Regions from separate parts of the Stenotrophomonas sp. STEN225 genome, predicted to be linked through region 1. Evidence: predicted binding sites of a transcription regulator. Region 1 holds the regulator's gene; each other region holds the start of a gene.
What was found. The regulator HrcA, encoded in region 1, represses chaperone genes, less so after heat shock. The targets are predictions, from matches to a motif close to TTNGCACTCNNNNNNNNNGAGTGCNAA.

Region 2: the regulator HrcA is predicted to act here: its motif matches at 2,241-2,267, upstream of rpoH (RNA polymerase sigma factor RpoH).
Region 3: the regulator HrcA is predicted to act here: its motif matches at 2,001-2,027, upstream of ACVOJ1_RS11760 (co-chaperone GroES).

Annotation. Positions count from the first base shown of each region.
Region 1 covers NZ_JBRRBV010000004.1:38,368-42,865, forward strand. The annotation lists gene recN (DNA repair protein RecN) at 1-1,070, opposite strand, end outside; gene hrcA (heat-inducible transcriptional repressor HrcA) at 1,185-2,249, shown strand; gene grpE (nucleotide exchange factor GrpE) at 2,313-2,828, shown strand; gene dnaK (molecular chaperone DnaK) at 3,035-4,498, shown strand, end outside.
Region 2 covers NZ_JBRRBV010000010.1:26,758-31,255, reverse strand. The annotation lists gene ACVOJ1_RS11570 (DUF2247 family protein) at 1-25, opposite strand, end outside; gene ACVOJ1_RS11565 (RHS repeat domain-containing protein) at 32-1,036, opposite strand; gene rpoH (RNA polymerase sigma factor RpoH) at 1,354-2,229, opposite strand; gene ung (uracil-DNA glycosylase) at 2,507-3,220, opposite strand; gene ACVOJ1_RS11550 (response regulator) at 3,217-4,059, opposite strand; gene ftsX (permease-like cell division protein FtsX) at 4,067-4,498, opposite strand, start outside.
Region 3 covers NZ_JBRRBV010000010.1:70,741-75,238, reverse strand. The annotation lists gene groL (chaperonin GroEL) at 1-1,585, opposite strand, end outside; gene ACVOJ1_RS11760 (co-chaperone GroES) at 1,667-1,954, opposite strand; gene ACVOJ1_RS11755 (endonuclease) at 2,267-4,057, shown strand; gene cutA (divalent-cation tolerance protein CutA) at 4,126-4,464, shown strand; gene ACVOJ1_RS11745 (protein-disulfide reductase DsbD family protein) at 4,461-4,498, shown strand, end outside.

The DNA.
Region 1 (4,498 bases):
CGCCAGGCGGCCGCGGCCTTGTCGATCTCGCCGGCCAGGCGCTGCAGCCGCTCGTCGGCGCCGCGCAGCTGCTCCACTTCGGCATGCATGCGCTCGCGCTGCGCGCCCAGTTCGTCCATCGGCACGCGATGCTTGCGGGCAAGGTCGTGCAGGCGGCCGAGACGGCGCTCGTTCTCCTCGAACTGTTCGGGGTCGGCATCCAGGTCGTCGTGCACGCGGTCGAGCAGGGACAGGGCTTCGTGCAGCTGGATCGACGCGTTTTCGATCAGGCTGTCCACCTCGCCCAGGCGCGGGTCGTGTTCGATCAGCCGGGCCAGTTCGTGCCGCACCTGCTGCAGCTGATCCAGCGCCGAGCTGCCCTCGTCGCCGTTGAGCTGGTTGCTGGCGGCCTGGCAGGCGGTCAGCAGCGCGCTGGCATGGGCCTGGCGCCGATGGCTGGCGCCCAGCGCGAGGATCGATTCGGGCTCCAGATCCTCACGGTCCAGTTCGCGCAGCTGATGCTCGAGGAAACCGATACGGTCACTGACGTCGCCCTGTTGCGACAGCGCCAGGGATTCATCGACCAGTGCCTGCCAGGCGGCTGCGGCGCGGCGGACCTGACGGCGCTCTTCCTCGTTGCCGGCATAGGCATCAAGCAGGGCCAGCTGGGAAGGACGCGCCAGCAGGGCCTGCTGTTCATGCTGGCCGTGGATTTCCACCAGCAGCGCGGCCAGTTCGCCCAGCTGGGCGAGGGTGACCGGGCGGCCGTTGATCCAGGCCCGCGAACCGCCGTCAGCGCGGATCACGCGGCGCAGCTGGCACTGGTCCTCATCGTCCAGCTCGTTGTCGGCCAGCCACTGGCGTGCGGCCTGCAGATGCTCCAGCGCGAACTCGGCCGACAGCTCGGCGCGGGCGGCACCGTGGCGGACCACGCCGCTGTCGGCGCGCAGGCCGGACAGGAAGCCCAGCGCGTCGACCATCAGCGACTTGCCGGCGCCGGTCTCGCCTGAAACCACGGTCATGCCAGGCCCGAATTCAAGTTCGGTAGCGCGGACGACGGCGAAATCCTTGATCGATAGGTGTCTGAGCATGGGTCTGGGGGTATCTGAGCCGCGCAACGCTAGCACGCGCACGCGGGCGGTCCAATGGCTTGCCAAGGTGATCCGGCGCCATTATCTAGTCTCCGTGTCTCACAGGTTGATTCCATGCACGGTTCCGCCGACCAACTCGCCCCGCGCGCGCGCCATCTGCTGCGCACGCTGATCGCGCGCCACATCCAGGATGGTGAGCCCGTGGGCTCGCAGACGCTGGCGCGCGTGGCCGGGCTGGAAGTCAGCCCGGCCACCATCCGCAACATCCTCGGCGACCTGGAGGACCTGGGCCTGCTGGCGTCGCCGCATACCTCCGCCGGGCGGATCCCGACCGCGCATGGCTACCGGGTGTTTGTCGACAGCCTGCTGCAGATGCAGCCGCCGGGCGAGGGCGAGCTGGCCCGCTTGCGCCAGGAACTGGCCGGTGGCGGCAGCACCCAGGCCCTGCTCGGCAGTGCCTCCGAGCTGCTGTCGGCGATGAGCCACTTCGTCGGCGTGGTCAGCGCGCCGCGGCGCGAGCAGTTCGCCTTCCGCCAGATCGATTTCGTGGCGCTGGACGGCCGCCGGGTGCTGGCGATCCTGGTGTTCGCCGACAACGAGGTCCAGAACCGGGTGATCGAAACCCGCCAGGACTTCGCGCCGGGCCAGCTGGAGCAGGTCGCCAATTACCTCAACGCCCATTTCGCCGGGCTGCCGCTGGCGGAGATCCGGGCGCGCCTGCTGCTGGAGCTGCGCGATGCCCGCTCCGAGCTGGAGCAGCTGCTGGCGCACAGCATCGAACTGGCCGAGCAGGCCCTGCAGCCCGCGGCCGACGACATGCTGGTGGCGGGCCAGACGCGCCTGATGGGGGTCCAGGACCTGTCCGACCTGGAGCGCCTGCGTGAACTGTTCGAGTTGTTTTCCAGCAAGCGCGAGATCCTGCAGCTGCTGGAGCGGACCATCCAGGCCCCGGGCGTGCGCATCTTCATCGGCGAAGAGACCGGGATGATGCCGCTGCAGGGCGTTTCGCTGGTGACCGCCCCGTATGCGGCCAACGGGCAGGTGCTGGGCGTGCTGGGGGTGATCGGGCCGAAGCGGATGGCCTACGACCGCATGATCCCGCTGGTACAGGCCACCGCCGACGTGCTGGGGGCGGCCTTTTCACCGACCGGACGCGGATCCGGTGCCGCGGACGCTTGAAACGCAGCATCCCGCCCACACTAGGGTGGGTGGAGGCGGGGAGTGACCGCCAGGGACCCAGACATGAACCACGAACATCCAGATTTCGAATCCCAGCAGAGCGCCGCCGACGCGGCCGCCGCAGCAGGCGTCAATGACGAAGTGGAGCGCCTGCGCGCGGAAGTCGAGCAGGTCAGGGCCGATGCGCTGCGTGAGCGCGCCGACCTGGAGAACCAGCGCAAGCGCGTGGCCCGCGACATCGAGCAGGCCCGCAAGTTCGCCAACGAGAAGCTGCTGGGCGAACTGCTGCCCGTGTTCGACAGCCTGGATGCCGGCCTGAAGGCCGCCGGCGACGACCCGCACCCGCTGCGCGAGGGCCTGGAGCTGACCTACAAGCAGCTGCTGAAGGTCGCCGCCGACAACGGCCTGGTCCTGATTGACCCGACCGGCCAGCCGTTCAACCCGGAGCACCACCAGGCGATCAGCCAGGTGCCGGCCCCGGACGCCGCCCCGGGCAGCGTGGTGACCGTGTTCCAGAAGGGCTATCTGCTCAACGAGCGCCTGCTGCGGCCGGCGCTGGTGGTGGTGGCCGCCGACTGAGCGGTCGATCCGGGAGCGGCCGCCGGGCATGGCCCGGCGCTACCCCCGGATCGTCATCGCCGGGCCATGCCCGGCGAACCTTGAACGGCTGAACACAGCGTTCGGGAGATGGCTTGAATGTTCCACGAGCCTCCCCCACATCCCATTCATCCACCGGCCGAGCGGCCGGACTGACATCCACACAGCATTTCTCAGGAGTCTCCCCCATGGGCAAGATCATTGGTATCGACCTCGGCACCACCAACTCGTGCGTGGCGATCATGGACGGCGGCAAGGCCCGCGTCATCGAGAATTCGGAAGGCGATCGCACCACCCCGTCGATCGTCGCCTACACCAAGGACGGCGAAGTCCTGGTCGGTGCCTCGGCCAAGCGCCAGGCGGTGACCAACCCGAAGAACACCTTCTACGCGGTGAAGCGCCTGATCGGCCGCAAGTTCACCGACGCCGAGGTGCAGAAGGACATCGCCCACGTCCCGTACAGCATCCTCGCCCATGACAATGGTGATGCGTGGGTGGCGACCAGCGACGCCAAGAAGATGGCGCCTCAGGAAATCTCGGCCAAGGTACTGGAGAAGATGAAGAAGACCGCCGAGGACTTCCTCGGTGAGAAGGTCACCGAAGCGGTCATCACCGTGCCGGCCTACTTCAACGACAGCCAGCGCCAGGCCACCAAGGATGCTGGCCGCATCGCGGGCCTGGACGTCAAGCGCATCATCAACGAGCCGACCGCGGCCGCGCTGGCCTATGGCCTGGACAAGGGCGACAACAAGGATCGCAAGATCGTTGTGTACGACCTGGGCGGCGGTACCTTCGACGTCTCGGTGATCGAGATCGCCAACGTCGACGGCGAGAAGCAGTTCGAAGTGCTGGCCACCAACGGCGACACCTTCCTGGGCGGCGAAGACTTCGACAACCGCGTCATCGAGTACCTGGTGGAAGAGTTCAACAAGGACCAGGGCATCGACCTGCGCAAGGATCCGCTGGCCCTGCAGCGCCTGAAGGACGCTGCCGAGCGTGCCAAGATCGAGCTGTCCAGCGCCCAGCAGACCGAAGTGAACCTGCCGTACGTCACCGCTGACGCGTCGGGTCCGAAGCACCTGAACATCAAGCTGACCCGCGCCAAGCTGGAAGCGCTGGTGGAAGACCTGATCAAGAAGTCGATCGAGCCGTGCCGCGTCGCCCTGAACGATGCCGGCCTGCGTTCGAGCGACATCAGCGAAGTGATCCTGGTCGGCGGCCAGACCCGCATGCCGAAGGTGCAGCAGGCGGTGACCGAGTTCTTCGGCAAGGAGCCGCGCAAGGACGTCAACCCGGACGAAGCCGTGGCACTGGGTGCGGCGATCCAGGGTGGCGTGCTGGGCGGCGACGTCAAGGACGTGCTGCTGCTGGACGTGACCCCGCTGTCGCTGGGCATCGAAACCATGGGCGGCGTGTTCACCAAGATCATCGAGAAGAACACCACCATCCCGACCAAGGCCTCGCAGGTGTTCTCCACCGCCGAGGACAACCAGTCGGCCGTGACCGTGCACGTGCTGCAGGGTGAGCGCGAACAGGCCCGCTTCAACAAGTCGCTGGCCAAGTTCGACCTGTCCGGCATCGAGCCGGCGCCGCGTGGCCTGCCGCAGGTGGAAGTGTCCTTCGACATCGACGCCAACGGCATCCTGCATGTG
Region 2 (4,498 bases), on a different contig from region 1:
GTTGAATAGAGTCATACGTTCTCATGGACACTCACTTCTTGTTTGGTATTCCGTTCATGCTGCCACCTTCCACAAATCTTTGATGGGTCAAGTCGCCAGCCTTGTCGACTATGTATTCAAATCGACCGGCCTTTCCATTGAGTTCACCTGGCAGCTGCGTCAGAGTGCGGACCACGCCGTCACCCCCTGTCAACGGAGTATGAACACCCGCTTCTGCAGCCGTCTCTCGCATAAAGGTCGCCGAATTGTGCCCAGCGTCGGCTTTGAGTGCACTTCCCACAGGTCGGGAATTCAGAAGTGCCCGACCTTCAACACTCAGAGCTTTGGATGCCGCCACACCTGCTCCACCGGCACCTGTAACTCCTGCGATATCAGCAGCGATACTGGTAGCTGCTGATATGACACTTGGATTGGCCATCGCAACCATGCCAGCTTCGATCAGCACTGGGGCAGCCATTGCCGCTGTAACAGCGATTGCGGCCGGTCTCATCGGCTCGTATACGGCGCCATTTCCGGCAGCAATATCCCTCCGATGCTGCTCAACGAATCGCTCTGCGGCCTGCCTTCCATCCGCATCGACGAACCTGTAGGGATTCCCGTTCGCGTACCGATACCTATTGAACTGCTCAACTGGCTTTTGGTGAGCGGTGACTGGGTCCACTGACAAAAACACACCCAATTGTGGATCCATGTAGCGCTGTTGCATGTAGCTCAGCCCTGTGGCCGAGTCACTCACATGTCCGGCGTACCCAGGTCCATCCGTGACCTGACCGCCTACCACGGCCCCGTAGGGCTCGTAGTCATATCGTTTGATGACGTTGCCGTTGGCATCGCTTTCGGCCACAACCGAGCCGAGGGCATCAGTGTGAATGTATGTGATCGTTGTCTGGGCGATTGCGGATGGTGACAGGCCAAGGCCCATCAGCAGCAGGCAGCACAGCCAGGCGCCTATGACACCAAGCTTGCGAGTTCGATCTTCAAATGCCCCGAAGCGGGTCGACACACCGCCTGCAGTTCCCCCGAACCTGCGCATCATTCCAATCCATGAAAGAGCCTTGAAGCAAGGCTTGGCATTCATAGCACAGGAAGGCAGTGATCGGAGTCCAACTCCAGGACTGAGGCCAAAGGGACCATTCTGAATTGGACCAGGCCCTTGGCTATAAACCTCGCGAGGGCTTGAACGGCCACCGGAAGCGCATGACTGCCAGCCATGGGCTGGTACTACTGAAGCAGCCGATCAGCGGCCTGCATTACCAACTGCCATGCCGGCCGAACAAAAAAAGCCCCAACCAACGCCGGGGCTTTTCATCAGAACGGGTTCCGGAAATAGGAACCGAACCTAAGATCCATGCCTTACGCGGTGAACAGCGCCTTCATCTTCTTCAGGGCATTCGCCTCGACCTGGCGGATGCGTTCGGCAGACACGCCGTACTCGTCTGCCAGTTCCTGCAGCGTCACCTTGCTGTCCGCATCCAGCCAACGGCGGCGGATGATGTCGCGCGAACGCGCATCCAGTTCGGCCATGCCTTCGCGCAGCAGCTGCAGCTGGTTGTCCTCGCTGTCGGCACGCTCGTAGGCCATCGACGGATCTTCATCGTTGGCCACCAGGTATGCGGCCGGCGACGGCGGCGCATGATCATCATCCTCGTCGCTGGGCGCATCGAAACCGATATCGCGACCGGACAGGCGCGACTCCATTTCCATGACCTCGCGCTCGGACACGTTCAGATCCTTGGCCACCGCGCTGACTTCCGCGGCGTTCATCCAGCCCAGGCGCGTCTTCGACTTGCGCAGGTTGAAGAACAGCTTGCGCTGCGCCTTGGTGGTGGCGACCTTGACGATGCGCCAGTTCTTCAGGATGAACTCGTGCATCTCGGCACGGATCCAGTGCACGGCGAAGGAGACCAGGCGCACGCCCATGTCCGGGTCGAAGCGCTTGACCGCCTTCATCAGGCCGATGTTGCCTTCCTGGATCAGGTCGCCCAGGGCGAGGCCATAGCCGTTGTAGCCGCGGGCCACGTGCACCACGAAGCGCAGGTGCGAATGCACCAGCTCACGGGCAGCGTCCAGATCGTTGCCGTCGCGGAAGCGACGGGCCAGGTCCTGTTCGTCATCGACCGACAGCACCGGGATCTGGTGCACGGCACCGATGTAGGCGTCCAGCGAACCGAGCGCACTGGGAATCGGGAGATTGTTTGCCACAAGGGCAGTAGAGGTGTTCTGGCTCATAGGCACCCATCTTAGCAGTCCGGGATTTGGACTGCTAAAGGAGGAAAAAGTTCCAGCATCCTATTGATGCAACACTGGTCCCAAACAGAGCCCTACCGTAGCGCGATTTGATGACAGTGGCGAGCGCGCTTTTCGGGATTCACAATCCCTTGGAATTCAACCAATTACCTGCTGGAAACCGGCCGATTCCGGTCAAGCGGAGCTGAACGGGCCGTTCCGGAGGCCCATTCAGGCCAGGAAACGTTGCCCGGTGTTCAGGCCCGGCCGCCTGTGGAGGTCAAAGCGCCGCGCGCGGCGGCAGCGCCCAGTCGATCGGCGCCTGCCCGCGACGCTGCAGATAGTCGTTGGCCATCGAGAAATGCCGGCAGCCGAGGAAGCCACGATGGGCCGACAGCGGCGAGGGATGCGGGGCTTTCAGCACACGGTGGCGCCGGGTATCGATGACCTTGCCCTTCTGCTGCGCGTAGGCCCCCCAGAGCATGAACACCAGGCCTTCGCGTTCGCGGTTGAGCACATCCACCACGTGGTCGGTGAAGCCTTCCCAGCCGCGGCCCTGGTGGGCGCCGGCCCTGCCCTCCTCCACCGTCAGCACGGCATTGAGCAGCAGCACGCCGCGCTGCGCCCACGGCACCAGGCAGCCGTGATCGGGACGGGGGATGCCGAGGTCGCCCTCGATCTCCTTGTAGATGTTCAGCAGCGATGGCGGCACCGGAACGCCGGCGGGCACCGAGAAGCTCAGTCCGTGCGCCTGGCCGCGCCGGTGGTACGGGTCCTGGCCCAGGATCACCACTTTCACCTGTTCGAACGGCGTGGCGTCGAACGCCGCGAAGATCTGCGGCCCCGGCGGGAACACCGCCGCGCCGGCCGCCTTGCGCTGGCGCAGGAAGGTGGAGAGTTCGCGCATCTGCGGCTGCAACAGGTAATCGCCGACCTGCTGCTTCCAGCTCGGTTCCAGCTGGATCGTCGGGGTGTCCACTACGTCATCGGTCATCGCAACAGGGGTCCATCGTTCAAGCGGGCCAGGCGCAGCTGGAACAGCACCTTGGTCACCAGCAGGCGCTCCTCGATCGGCTTCAGCACCAGATCATTGGCACCGGCCTGCAGCAACCCGGTCTGGTTGTGTGGATTGCCGTCGCCGGTCATCACCAGCACCGGCAGTCGGCGTTTGCCGTAGCCGAAATCCACGCGCACGCGCTGCACCACGTCGCGTCCGCTCAATTCGCCCTTCAGGGTGACGTCGGTCAACACCAGGTCGATGCGGTGGCGGCTGCGGCCCAGCGATTCGGCCGTGAGCAGGGTGAAGGCCTCTTCGGCACTGACCACGTGCAGCACGTTGAGCTGCTGGCGTTCGAGCATGCGCTTGGTCGCCTCCGCCACCACCCGGCTGTCCTCGATGTAGAGGATGGTCGCCCCGGGAATGGTCTGCGGCTGCACATAGCCACGGATGAACGTCGCCAGCGCCTCATGGCCCAGCGCCTTGTCGAAATAGTCGGTGACGTACTCGGTGAAGCGCCGCTGCTCCAGATGCTGCTGCGCATCGCCGGAGACCACGATCACCGGCACGTACGCCTGGCCGGCAGCTTCGCGGACCGTCCGCGCCAGCGCCAGGCCGTCGCCGTCACGCAGGGTCAGCGAGGTGGTGACCAGGTCCACCGGCCCCTGCGCCAGCGCCTGCTGGGCATCCTCGATGCTGTCGCAGCCGATCACCTCCACGCCCGGCAGATCACGCTGCAGCACGTCGGCGATCAGCTTGCGCACCAGTTTGGAACCGTCGACCACCATCACCCGCGTAGCGGGCCCTTCAAGGTGCTTCAGCGCTTGCGGTTGCATGCCGGTCTCAGGTGTCGGTCGGGCGGGTCTGGCGGAGGAAGTGGCCGGTGACCAGCCACGCGCCCAGCCATCCCAGCAGCAGCGTGCCCAGCAGGACCAGGCTGCCATGCAGCAGGTCCAGGCCGTGCAGCACGAACGGGCTGCCGTAGCTGCGTGACAGGTCAGCCAGCGGCGCGCGCAGGGCGGCGCCGGCAACACCGATCAGGGCCAGCGCCACCGCGCCGGCGCCCAGCCCGTACCAGGCGCCCAGATACAGGAAGGGCCGGCGGATGAAGCCATCGCTGGCGCCGAGCAGCTGCAGCACGCCGATTTCCTCGCGCCGTGCCTGGATGTCGAGGCGCACGGTGTTGCCGACCACCAACGCAGCGCCGACGCCGAGCAGCACCGAAAGCACCTGTACCAGCCGCGCGCCGAACGCCAGCCACGCATCCAGACGCTG
Region 3 (4,498 bases), on a different contig from region 1:
CGTCCTTCTTCGGAGCTTCGGCAACCATGGCTTCGGTGGTGATCATCAGGCCAGCGATCGAGGCCGCGTTCTGCAGCGCCGAACGGGTCACCTTGGTCGGGTCCAGGATGCCGAACTGCAGCATGTCGCCGAACTCACCGGTGGCGGCGTTGTAGCCGAAGCTGCCGCTGCCTTCCTTGACCTTGTTGACGATGACGGACGGCTCTTCGCCGGCGTTGGCGACGATCTCGCGCAGCGGGGCTTCCATCGCGCGCAGGGCGATCTGGATGCCGTGGTTCTGGTCTTCGTTGGCGCCCTTCAGGCCGGCCAGCGCGGTGACCGCACGGACCAGTGCAACGCCGCCGCCCGGAACCACGCCTTCTTCAACGGCTGCACGGGTAGCGTGCAGGGCGTCGTCGACGCGATCCTTCTTTTCCTTCATTTCGATTTCGGTGGACGCACCCACCTTGATCACGGCAACGCCGCCGGCCAGCTTGGCCACGCGTTCCTGCAGCTTCTCGCGGTCGTAATCCGAGGAGGTGTCCTGGATCTGGGTCTTGATCTGCGCAACGCGCGATTCGACCGCAGCCTTGTCGCCCACGCCGTCGATGATGGTGGTGTTCTCCTTGGAGACCTGCACCTTCTTGGCGCGGCCCAGGTCCTTGATGGTGGCCTTCTCCAGCGACAGGCCCACTTCTTCGGAGATCACGGTGCCGCCGGTCAGCACGGCCATGTCTTCCAGCATCGCCTTGCGACGATCGCCGAAGCCCGGGGCCTTCACGGCCACAACCTTGACGATGCCACGGATGGTGTTGACCACCAGGGTCGCCAGCGCTTCGCCTTCGACTTCCTCGGCCACGATCAGCAGCGGCTTGCCGGCCTTGGCGACGCCTTCCAGCACCGGCAGCAGGTCACGGACGTTGGAGATCTTCTTGTCGTGCAGCAGGATGAACGGGTCATCCAGGTCAGCGGTCTGCGACTGCTGGTTGTTGATGAAGTACGGGGACAGGTAGCCGCGGTCGAACTGCATGCCCTTGACCACGTCCAGCTCGTTGTCCAGGCCCGAGCCTTCTTCAACGGTGATCACGCCTTCCTTGCCGACTTCCTTCATCGCGTCAGCGATGATCTGGCCGATCGACTCGTCCGAGTTGGCCGAGATGGTGCCGACCTGGGCGATCGCCTTGTCGTCAGCGGTCGGCTTGGAGATGTTCTTCAGCTCGGTGACGGCAGCCACGACGGCCTTGTCGATACCGCGCTTGAGGTCCATCGGGTTCATGCCGGCAGCAACGGCCTTGGCGCCTTCGCGGATCAGGGCCTGGGCCAGCACGGTGGCGGTGGTGGTGCCGTCGCCGGCGTCGTCGTTGGTGCGCGAAGCAACTTCCTTCACCATCTGCGCGCCCATGTTCTCGAACTTGTCAGCCAGTTCGATTTCCTTGGCGACGGAGACGCCGTCCTTGGTGATGGTCGGGGCGCCGAAGCTCTTCTCGAGCACGACATTGCGGCCCTTCGGGCCGAGGGTGGCCTTGACGGCATTGGCGAGAACGTTGACGCCGCGCACCATGCGCGAACGGGCGTCTTCACCGAAACGGATATCCTTGGCAGCCATTGCAATTACCTCATTGGTCGCGCCGGGCCGTGCCCGGCGGCTGGGATGTGGGGATCAGGTTGAAACAGGTCGCGGCGGGGCTCAGCCGATGACGGCGAGCACGTCGTCTTCGCGCAGGACCTTGTACTCGACGCCTTCGCTCTTGTACGAGCTGCCGGCGTACTGGCCGTAGATGACCTTGTCACCGACCTTCAGCGACGGCGCGCGCACGCTGCCGTTGTCCAGCGGCTTGCCGGGGCCGACGGCCACGACTTCACCCTTGGTGGACTTTTCCTTGGCCGAGTCGGGGATGACGATGCCACCGGCGGAGATTTCGTCGGCTTCGATCGGCTTGACCACAACGCGGTCGTGCAGCGGCTTGATGCTCATAGGAGACCTCTTAAGTGATTGATTGGTCTAAAAAAGTCCGGCGATGTTAGCACTCGCACCAGGCGAGTGCCAGAACCGCACGTGAAGAAACCCGACAAGGTCGGGAGCACGGCAGAGATGGAGCCCCCCGGGAGGCTTTCAAGGGGCGTCGCGAAAAAAGTTTCCGCGCCGGACGCTGCGGCAGTGCGGTGGGGTGGCCCCGAATTAGGTGACCAACGTCGCACTGTCAGATATCTGACGTTCATTTACGACAAAGTGTCACTGGATCGGCCTTAGGCTCGGCCGCGCATTCCCAATCACAAGGAGTCGTCGATGCGATTGCTGTCCCCGCTCGCCACCGCCTGCGTGCTGGCCCTGGCCACCGCGCCGGCCCAGGCCGAGGTCTTCATCAACGAACTGCATTACGACGACAGCACCGCAGCCGGTGACGTCGGCGAGGCGATCGAGGTCGTGGCCACCGCCGGCGAGGATCTGTCCGGCTATCGGCTGTATCTCTACAACGGCAGCACGCCGTCGGCCGCTTCGGTGTACGCCAACACGGCCGTCCCTGCCGGCAGCGCCGCCGGGTGCGGCAGCGCCACCCTGGCCGTGGTCAGCTATCCGACCAACGGCATCCAGAACGGTCCCAACGACGGCATCGCGCTGGTCGACGCCAGCGGCAAGGTGGTCCAGTTCCTCAGCTATGAGGGCACGATCACTGCCTCCGGCGGTCCTGCCGCAGGCATGACCAGCCAGAACATTCCGGTGGCCGAGACCAACAGCACGGCCCCTGGCACCTCACTGCAGCTGACGGGCAGCGGCAGCCAGTACGCCCACTTCACCTGGGCCGAATCGGCGACGCAGACCTTCGGCAGCTGCAACAACGGCCAGACCTTCAGCGGTGGGGGTACGCCCGGTCCCAATACGCCGCCATCGGTGTCCACCACCACCCCCGCCCAGGGCAGCAGCACGTTCCCGGCCGCGGCCGATCTGGAAGTGGTGTTCAGCGAGACGGTGAACCTGGCCAGCGGCGCCTTCGCGCTGAGCTGCGGCGCCTCCGGCAGCGTACCGCTGACCCACCCGGCCAGCGGCAGGAGCGTGAAGCTGTCCACCAACACCGCGCTGGTGGCCGGTGAGGCCTGCCGCTTCGACATCCGCGCCGCGCGCATCACCGACCTGCAGGGCGCGCATCCGGCTGCCGACAGCCGCATCGCCTTCACCGTGGCCAGCGCCACGGGCAACCCCGATCCGGGCAATCCCGGCGTACCGGCGGGCTACTACTCCAGGGTCAACACCTCCAGCCCGAGCCAGCTGCGCTGCTCGCTGCACGCGACCATCAAGGGCCACACCGCCTATCCGTACAGCGGGTCGGGCACCAGCACCTGGACCATCCTGGAGATCGCCGACGAGGATCCGAACAATCCCAACCGCATCCTCGATGCCTATCGCAACCGCAGCTACGCCAAGGTCAGCGATCGCGCTGGCACGGGCAGCGGCCTGACCTACAACCGCGAGCACACCTGGCCGAACTCGCTGGGCTTTGCCAGCACCACCGGCGACAAGGGCCTGCCCTACGCGCCCTACACCGACACCCACATGCTGTACCTGACCGATGCGCAGTGGAATGCCGACCGCGGCAACAAGCCGTTCGGCAAGTGCGATGCCAACTGTGGCGAGCGCGCCACCGAGGCCAACAACGGCCATGGCGGCGGCAGCGGCGGCTACCCGGGCAATTCCAACTGGGTGCGCACGCCGGACGGCAACACCGGCACCTTCGAGGTGTGGGGCCATCGCAAGGGCGACATGGCGCGCGCGGTGATGTACATGGCGATCCGCTACGAGGGCGGCAAGGATGCAGCCACAGGCCAGTCCGAGCCGGACCTGGAGCTGACCGACGACCGCAGCCGGATCGTCAGGACCAGCAGTTCGCCGGCCTACATGGGCCTGCTCTCGACCCTGATCGACTGGCATCTGTCCGATCCGCCGGACGACGCCGAGCGCGCGCGCAACGACGTGATCTACAGCTTCCAGGGCAACCGCAACCCGTTCATCGACCACCCCGAGTGGGCGACGCCGGCGTTGTTCACCTCGGCCAAGCCGGCGACCTGCCAGCTGGCCAACTGACCGCGCAACGCAGCGGTCCATCGCCGCCGCCGGACCTTGATCCGGCGGCGGCCCTATACTCGACGGTCATGCCGACCGTCGATCCCGTCCTGCTGCTGTTGACCACCTGCCCGGACCGGGCCAGTGCCGAGCGCATCGCGCATGCGCTGGTCGGCGAGCGCCTGGCCGCCTGCGTGACGCGCCTGGAAGGGGCGCAGTCGACCTACCGCTGGCAGGGCGAGGTCACTACCGATGCCGAGCTGCAGCTGCTGGTGAAGACTACGGCCAGCCGCGTGGAGGCAGCGATGGCACGGATCGTCGAACTGCATCCGTATGAACTCCCCGAGTGCATCGCGGTCGAAGCCCGGGCCGGACTGCCGGCCTATCTGGATTGGATCCGGGCGCAGACCCGGGAGGACACCGCTTGATGAATCTGTTTGCCCGTGCCGCCGCGCTGTGCGC